Regions from separate parts of the Streptomyces sp. NPDC059499 genome, predicted to be linked through region 1. Evidence: riboswitches for the same ligand, from Rfam matches in the RefSeq annotation. Region 1 holds a riboswitch; the other holds the start of a gene.
The links. Region 1 has a riboswitch for glycine ahead of gcvT (glycine cleavage system aminomethyltransferase GcvT). Riboswitches for the same ligand answer to the same signal wherever they lie in the genome.

Region 1 (4,126 bases):
TCGACCTGCCCGGCCTCCGCGGTGCCTGACGCACTCACCCTGGGTCCCGCCCCTCTTCGTTCCGCTGCCCCGTCGTGCCGCGGTGCTGTTGTCCCGCACCCGGGCACAACAGGTGCGGCCTCGCCATCAAACCAGCTTATGCGCCGCCCCTGACACCGGCTTGACGCCACGGGCGAAGCTGACTCAGTACCCCTCGCGCCGGTAGAACGGCCGTACCTTCTCCAGCATCCAGTCGCCCACGGGGTCCTGGGCCACGTCGAGGAGGACCAGATTGACCGGCCACGGCAGCTGGACCCGGCCCAGCGCACGGCCCAGCGCCTCCATCGGGGCGCTCTGTCCGGCGCCGTCCCAGGTCGCGAACTCGACGCCGACGAAGAGGACGGGGTCGTCGCCCTCGATGCTGGCCAGCGCCCTGCGCGCGGTGCTCACGACACCGATGTCCTGGAATTCGCCGGCCACCGCGGCGAGGAAGTCGACGGGGTCCTCCTTCCAGTCCGGCTCGTAGAGCCGGACCCGCCCGCCGGAAGGCCCGTCCAGCGCGGTGCGCCCGGCCCTGCAGAGCTCGGCGACGGCCGGCGGCGGCAGCGGCACACCGACCGCCCCGCCGGGATTGACGGCGATGCCGAGCTGCGGGGGCAGGCCGCGGGCGAATTCGCGGGCGGGCGCGACGGTGAACGAGATGTGGGCGCCGACGCACTGAAGGAACTGGGCCTCGGAGCTGAACACCGGTACGAACGCGGCGCCGCCGATGTCGACCGTCGGCAGGTCGAGGTCGGGACTGTCGGGCCCGCCGCCGTTCGGCAGGGGCACCCAGACGCGGCTCCGGCCGAGCACCTCGACCAGGCGGCCGCCGGCCCCGGGCACGCCGAGGGAGGCGCTGAGCACTTCCTCGAGCTCGTTGGCCGGCCATCCGTGCTGCGGATGGACGGGGGCCTGCGCCGGAATGTCCACGGTGTCTGTGTCCCTTTCTCGCCATGCTGTGCGGCAGAAACCTTAGCCGGGCTCGGTCCGAGCCGCGCCAGGACGGCAGTGACACGGGAAACAGCGCAGGCGGGGGCAACCGGACCGTCCAGATTCCGGACGGCCGGGCGGAGCTCACCGGTCTATGCGTTTGCGAACGAGATCCGTTCGATCGCCGTGGCGGCCTCCCGGTCGAGCAGCACCGCGGACGCGCAACCGGGTGGCAGCAGTCCACTCTCCGTGTCGCGCAGCAGCCGTCCGACCGCACCGCGGTGCCGGGCGAAGGCGTATCCGGAGACGCCCCGTCCGCGCTCGCGCTGGCCGGCCCTGGCCACATGAGGGGTGACGTCGAGCAGGACGAGGTGCAGCGTGCGGCCCCGGCGCCCGGCCTCGCGGGCCAGCCAGCGCCGCACCCATGCCTGGGTTCCGCAGTCGTGCACGACGACGGATCCGCCCGAGCGCAGCGCCCGCCACAGCCCGAGGTAGTGCGCGGCACGGACCAGGGGACGGTAGAGGGCGTACGGGAGTAAAGCGGGCAGGGAGGCCGCCCAGCGGTCCCTGGTGTCCTGGGAGTCGATGGCGTGCTCCCGCACCGCGCGCCGGATCAGCGTCGACTTCCCGCTGCCGGGCAGTCCGGAGACCACCACCACATCGCCCGCCACGAAGTCCAGGCTGCGCGGGCCGAGCCCGTTCCTGCCGCGCAGATCACGTACCACCGGAGCGTGCGTGCCCCGGAGCCCCCGAGCGCGGGCACCCTGCTGCGCGGGCACCGCACCGCGCGCTGCCCCTGCGGTCGTCGCGTACGGCTGCAACGTCATCGCCCTCCCCCTGCCGAGTCACCCACACCTGACCTGCCCAAGAAGTGTAAAGAAAAGGTAATACGGGACAACCCGTTCCGGCCGCACGTGTCGGCGCCCGAACGGCCCGGTGTGCCTGCGCGGATCCGCTCGCCCCACTCTGGCGCAATGCGTGCGATGATGACCCCGCCAACTGCATACCGGCCGTTTGAATCCGCGCGGGAGAGTCCCGGTCACTGTGTGCGCCGGGCGCCGAAGGAGCAAGTTCCTCCCTTGAATCTCTCAGGCCCCGTACCGCGTGGATGAGGCAGATCTGAAAAGCGGGCCGCTCGCGCGGCTCCACCCAAGGTGCAAGCCGACCCCCGAAGGGGCTGACCCTTTCAGGGGCTCTCGGCGAACCTCTCAGGTTCCGATGACAGATGGGGAGGGAACGTCCTCTGTCGTCATGCCCTGGAGCCATGCCCATGAGCACTGCCCCCGCCTCCCGTCTCACCGCCCTCGATGCGCTGCATCGTTCCCTGGGCGCGACCATGACCGATTTCGCGGGCTGGGACATGCCCCTGCGGTACGCCAGTGAGCGCGACGAGCACAACGCCGTACGCACCCGGGCCGGACTCTTCGACCTGTCGCACATGGGCGAGATCACCGTCACCGGACCGCAGGCCGCTGCCTTCCTGAACTTCGCGCTGGTGGGCAACATCGCCACCGTCGGCGTGGGCCGGGCCCGCTACACGATGATCGTCGCCGAGGACGGCGGGATCCTGGACGACCTGATCGTCTACCGCCTGGGCGAGACCGAGTATCTGGTCGTCGCCAACGCGGGCAACGCGCAGCTCGTCCTCGACACGCTCGCCGCACGCGCCGGGGACTTCGACACCGAGGTGCGCGACGACCGCGACGCCTACGCGCTGCTCGCCGTCCAGGGCCCCGAGTCGCCCGCCATCCTGAAGGCGGTCACGGACGCCGACCTGGACGGGCTGAAGTACTACGCGGGCCTGCCCGGCACCGTCGCAGGTGTTCCCGCGCTCATCGCCCGCACCGGCTACACCGGCGAGGACGGCTTCGAACTCTTCGTCGCCCCCGAGCACGCCGAGCAGCTGTGGACGGCGCTCACCGAGGCGGGCGCCCCGCACGGCCTGATCCCGTGCGGCCTCTCCTGCCGCGACACGCTGCGCCTGGAGGCGGGCATGCCGCTGTACGGGCACGAGCTGACCACCGCGCTGACCCCGTTCGACGCGGGCCTGGGCCGGGTCGTGAAGTTCGAGAAGGAGGGCGACTTCGTCGGCCGCGAGGCGCTGCGGGCCGCCGCCGAGCGCGCCGAGACCGCCCCGCCCCGCAAGCTCGTCGGCCTGGTGGCCGAGGGCCGCCGGGTGCCGCGCGCCGGCTTCCAGGTCGTTGCCGACGGCAAGGTCATCGGCGAGGTCACGTCCGGCGCGCCGTCGCCGACGCTGGGCAGGCCGATCGCCATGGCGTACGTGGACGCGGCACACGCCGCGCCCGGCACCGAGGGCGTCGGCGTAGACATCCGGGGCACCCACGAGGCGTACGAGGTCGTCGCACTGCCCTTCTACAAGCGTCAGAAGTGACAACGGGGCGTCCCGCACGTGACGTAGTCCCGTCTCACACCGTAAGACCACCGTTCATCAGCACTCCCCCGCGTACAGGAGAATTCAGGTCATGAGCAACCCCCAGCAGCTGCGGTACAGCAAGGAGCACGAGTGGCTGTCGGCCCTCGAGGACGGCGTGGCCACGGTCGGTATCACCGAGTTCGCGGCCAACGCGCTCGGCGACGTCGTCTACGCCCAGCTCCCGGCGGTCGGTGACACGGTGACCGCGGGCGAGACCTGCGGTGAGCTGGAGTCGACCAAGTCGGTCAGCGACCTGTACTCGCCGGTGACCGGCGAGGTCACCGAGGCCAACCAGGACGTCGTGGACGACCCGGCGCTGGTGAACTCCGCCCCCTTCGAGGGCGGCTGGCTGTTCAAGGTGCGCGTCGCGGAGGAGCCGAAGGACCTGCTCTCCGCCGACGAGTACTCCGAGTTCTCCGGCAACTGAGACCCAAGGGACCCCCTGATGTCGCTTCTCAACTCCTCCCTCCACGAGCTGGACCCGGACGTCGCCGCCGCTGTCGACGCCGAGCTCCACCGCCAGCAGTCCACCCTCGAGATGATCGCTTCGGAGAACTTCGCTCCGGTCGCGGTCATGGAGGCGCAGGGCTCCGTCCTCACCAACAAGTACGCCGAGGGCTACCCCGGCCGCCGCTACTACGGCGGCTGCGAGCACGTCGACGTGGTCGAGCAGATCGCGATCGACCGGATCAAGGCGCTCTTCGGCGCCGAGGCCGCGAACGTCCAGCCGCACTCCGGTGC
Region 2 (4,126 bases), on a different contig from region 1:
CGAATTCGGGCCAGGTGATCGACTCCATCTCGGCGGTCGCGTTGAGCTTCATGGTGCAGGAGCCGAGCGGGATCATGCCGCGGTCCAGCGCGTAGTCGCGGTCGGCGAGCTTGCGCAGGTAGCGCAGCATCGCGGTCTCGGAACGGTGCTGGTGGAAGACCGGGTGGGCGAGGACGGTGTCGGTGCGCAGCAGGTTGCCGGGCAGCGCGTCCTCGGCGTCGGCGTCGAGGGCCTCGATGTCGCCGCCGGCTCCGAAGGCGGCCCAGACGGCCGCGATCTGTGCGCGGGTGGTGGTCTCGTCGCAGGCGATGGAGACGTGGTCGGCGTCGATGTGCCGCAGGTTCACGCCGCGCTCGCGTGCACCGGCGACCACATCGGCAGCGGCACCGGGAACACTCACGGTGAGGGTGTCGAAGTAGGCGCCGTGCACCACGTCGATACCGGCGGCCCGCAGACCGTCGGCCAGGATCGTGGCGTACCTGTGGGTGCGCCGCGCGATCGTGCGCAGACCGTCGGGGCCGTGGTAGACGGCGTACATCCCCGCCATGACGGCGAGCAGCACCTGCGCGGTGCAGATGTTGCTGGTGGCCTTCTCCCGGCGGATGTGCTGCTCGCGGGTCTGGAGGGCGAGACGGTACGCCTTGTTGCCGTCGGCGTCGACGGAGACGCCCACGAGACGGCCGGGCAGGCTGCGCGCGAACTTCTCGCGGACGGCCATGAAGCCGGCGTGCGGTCCGCCGAAGCCCATCGGGACACCGAAGCGCTGCGTGGTCCCGACGGCCACGTCCGCGCCCAGCTCTCCGGGCGAGGTGAGCAGGGTCAGGGCCAGCAGATCGGCCGCGACGGTGACGATCGCGCCGAGCTCGTGGGCGCGGTCGATGACGGGCTTGATGTCACGCACCGCTCCGGAGGCGCCCGGGTACTGCAGCAGGACGCCGAAGACGCCGCGCTCGGCGACATCGGCCGGAATTCCGTCGGTGAGGTCGGCGACGACCACCTCGACGCCGGTCGGTTCGGCGCGGGTCCGGATCACGGCGACGGTCTGCGGCAGGGTGTCCGCGTCGACCAGGAAGACGCCGTTCCTGACCTTGCCGACGCGCCGTGCGAGCGCCATGGCCTCGGCGGCGGCCGTGCCCTCGTCGAGGAGGGAGGCACCGGAGGTGGGCAGACCGGTCAGGTCGGCCACCATCGTCTGGAAGTTCAGCAGGGCCTCGAGCCGCCCCTGGGAGATCTCCGGCTGGTAGGGCGTGTACGCCGTGTACCAGGCGGGGTTCTCCATGACGTTGCGCAGGATCACCGGCGGGGTGAACGTGCCGTAGTAGCCGAGCCCGATCATCGGCGCGAGCACCTGATTGCGGTCGGCGAGGCGTCGCAGCTCGGCCAGGACCTCGGCCTCGGTACGCGCAGCGGGAAGATCCAGCGCCTCGGCGCTCTTGATCACGTCCGGCACGGCAGCGGCGGTGAGCTCGTCGAGGGAGCCGTATCCGACCTGGGCGAGCATCTTCGCCTGGGCCTCGGCATCGGGCCCGATGTGGCGCTGCTCGAAGGGAATGCCCTGCTCCAGCTGGGAGAGCGGAGTGCGACGGGGGGTCATGATGGAGGCCTCCTGGTCTCACGACCTGCGAGGGGCACCACGGCGTGGCTGCCCGAACGGCCTCCCCATCTGTCATCTCGACCTGAGAGCTTCACCGGCACGCCCGGAGGCATACCGGCTTTCACCGTCGGTGAGGATGGGGCCCGCCACGGCACGTGCCGTACGGATCCCGTCCTGCTTTCCAGAGTGACCTCGTCCGTGCGGTACAGGGGCCTGAGAGATTCCGGGGAGGAGTTGCTCCTTCGGCGCCTCCGGAATTCTCCGGAGGACTCTCCCGCACAGGGTCAGCAGCCGTGTTCCAGACTACCAGCGGGGCGGCGCCGGCCGTCTCGAGTGGCCGAAGCCCCGGATCTGGCCTTTCGTAGTGCCTGTGGAGCAGTTGCGACCACCCTGACCGCAGTGCGACCAGTGGGAGGCACCGTGCAGACCGACATCGATCCGCGCAGCCTGATCGGCCGCAAGGCCTACGACCGCCAAGGCTCCAAGATCGGAACGGTGGACGAGGTCTATCTCGACGACGCCACCGGTGTACCCGAGTGGGCGGCCGTGCGCACCGGACTCTTCACCCGGGACGCCTTCGTACCGCTGGAACCGAGCGAATTCGTCGACGGCACCCTGGTGATCCCCTTCGACCGCGCCCTGATCAAGGACGCCCCCGACTTCGGGGTCGGCCGTCATCTCTCCCCGGAACAGGAGCTGCAGCTCTACCGCCATTACGGGCTGGACTCCGCCGCGCCGGGCGGTACCGGGCCCGACAGGGACTTCGGCAGGCTGGCCGGCCACGAGGAGTAGTCCTCGGGGTCCCGCACCAGGGGGAGCGGATCAGCCGGCTGGAGCTGCGGATCGTCGACACGGAACGTGCGCACCCGGCCCGGCCGCTCCCCCGGCTCCTCGAACCGGACCGTGACACGGCCGACACCGCTGCCCTGCACCCAGCCGTGGCCGTGGACCTCGTGGCGTACGTCATGGCCTGCGGGCCACCGTCGGCCCGCGAGGAGGTCCGCCCTCTCCTCGGCCGCTTCCTCCGCCGTGACCGGCTCGTCGGGGGCACCGTCGGCCCCGTCCTCCGCCTCGCCCGCCACCGCCTGCCGTGCGTCGGCGGCCTGCGCGAAGAGATCCTCCTGGGTGAAGTCCGCGAGCCCCGTGACGCCCACTCCGAGGAGCCGTACGCCACCGGTGGTGTCAACGGCCTCCAGCAACCGCGCGGCGGCCTCTCTGACGACCGTGGGGTCGTCGGTGGGGCCTCGCAGGGTCTCGGAGCGCGTCAGCGTGGAGAAGTCGTAGCGGCGCACCTTGAGCACGACGGTCCGCCCCGACCTCCCCGCACCCCGCAGGCGCTCCACACACCGTCCGGCCAGCCTCTCCACCTCCGCCCTGACCCGGACCCGGTCGTGCAGGTCCACGTCGAAGGTGTCCTCGACCGATACGGACTTCGCGTCCCGCTCCGCGACGACGGGCCGGTCGTCGTGCCCGAGGGCCATGCGGTACAGCGCGACGCCGTGCGCCTTGCCCAGCAGGCGGACGAGCTCCGCCTCCCCGGCCTCGGCCAGGTCCTGGACCACCGTCATCCCCGCGCGCCGCAGATGGTCCCCGGTGGCGGGCCCGACGCCCGGCAGGATCCGCACGGACATGGGAGCGAGCAGTCCGCGCTCCGTACCCGGCTTGATGAGCAGCAATCCGTCCGGTTTCGCCTCCTCGGAGGCGATCTTGGCCAGCATCTTGGAACCGGCCAGACCGACCGAACCGCTGAGTCCGGTGACGCCTCTGATGACCGTGCGCAGCTGCTCACCGATCGCACGGGCCGATGCCGCGTCATCGGCGACCCCGCCGGCCTCCAGGTCGACGAAGGCCTCGTCCAGGCTGAGCGGCTCGACGAGCGGCGACAGCCGCCCGAGCAGCTCCATCACCTGGTCGCTCACCGTCCGGTAGAGCGCGAACCGCGGCACGAGATAGGCGGCGTTGGGTGCCAGCCGTCTCGCCTGCGCCATGGGCATCGCCGAATGCACGCCGAAGCGCCGGGCCTCGTACGACGCGGTGGCCACCACCCCGCGCATCCCCAGCCCGCCCACCACCACCGGTTTGCCGCGCAGGCTGGGTTTCGCCGCCTGCTCGGCAGAGGCGTAGAAGGCATCCATGTCCAGATGCAGGATGGTGGGAGCGGATCTCACATCAACCGATGCTGCCCTATGCCACTGACAACGGGCCTGCTCCGCGCCCGTGCGGCGCGGGGCAGGCCCGGTGGCTCAGCCCGCGCGGTTGCGCCGCCGGGCCAGCTCGTCCGCCGGGTTGTTGCCGATCAGTGTCTCCCCCGTGTCGACCCGCTCGCCGTGGAGCTGGGACAGGGTCGCGTCCACATCGCGCCAGACGACGCCCACGGCGATACCGAAGACTCCCTGACCCCCCTGGAGCAGATCCACGACCTCGTCGGGCGAGGAGCACTCGTAGACCGTCGCCCCGTCGCTCATCAGGGTCATCCGTTCCAGATCCGTGAATCCGCGGGCCCTCAGGTGCTGGACCGTGGTGCGGATGTTC

Region 2: another riboswitch for glycine. It lies ahead of gcvP (aminomethyl-transferring glycine dehydrogenase); the one in region 1 lies ahead of gcvT (glycine cleavage system aminomethyltransferase GcvT).

The regions. Positions count from the first base shown of each region.
Region 1 is NZ_JBHYTT010000016.1:175,859-179,984, reverse strand. It holds gene ACFW9O_RS29905 (enhanced serine sensitivity protein SseB C-terminal domain-containing protein) at 1-38, opposite strand, end outside; gene ACFW9O_RS29900 (enhanced serine sensitivity protein SseB) at 184-951, opposite strand; gene ACFW9O_RS29895 (AAA family ATPase) at 1,104-1,778, opposite strand; glycine riboswitch at 1,967-2,064, shown strand; gene gcvT (glycine cleavage system aminomethyltransferase GcvT) at 2,222-3,343, shown strand; gene gcvH (glycine cleavage system protein GcvH) at 3,435-3,812, shown strand; gene glyA (serine hydroxymethyltransferase) at 3,831-4,126, shown strand, end outside.
Region 2 is NZ_JBHYTT010000023.1:8,372-12,497, reverse strand. It holds gene gcvP (aminomethyl-transferring glycine dehydrogenase) at 1-1,594, opposite strand, end outside; glycine riboswitch at 1,786-1,881, opposite strand; gene ACFW9O_RS34155 (PRC-barrel domain-containing protein) at 2,015-2,386, shown strand; gene ACFW9O_RS34150 (DNA polymerase IV) at 2,308-3,762, opposite strand; gene ACFW9O_RS34145 (MerR family transcriptional regulator) at 3,838-4,126, opposite strand, start outside.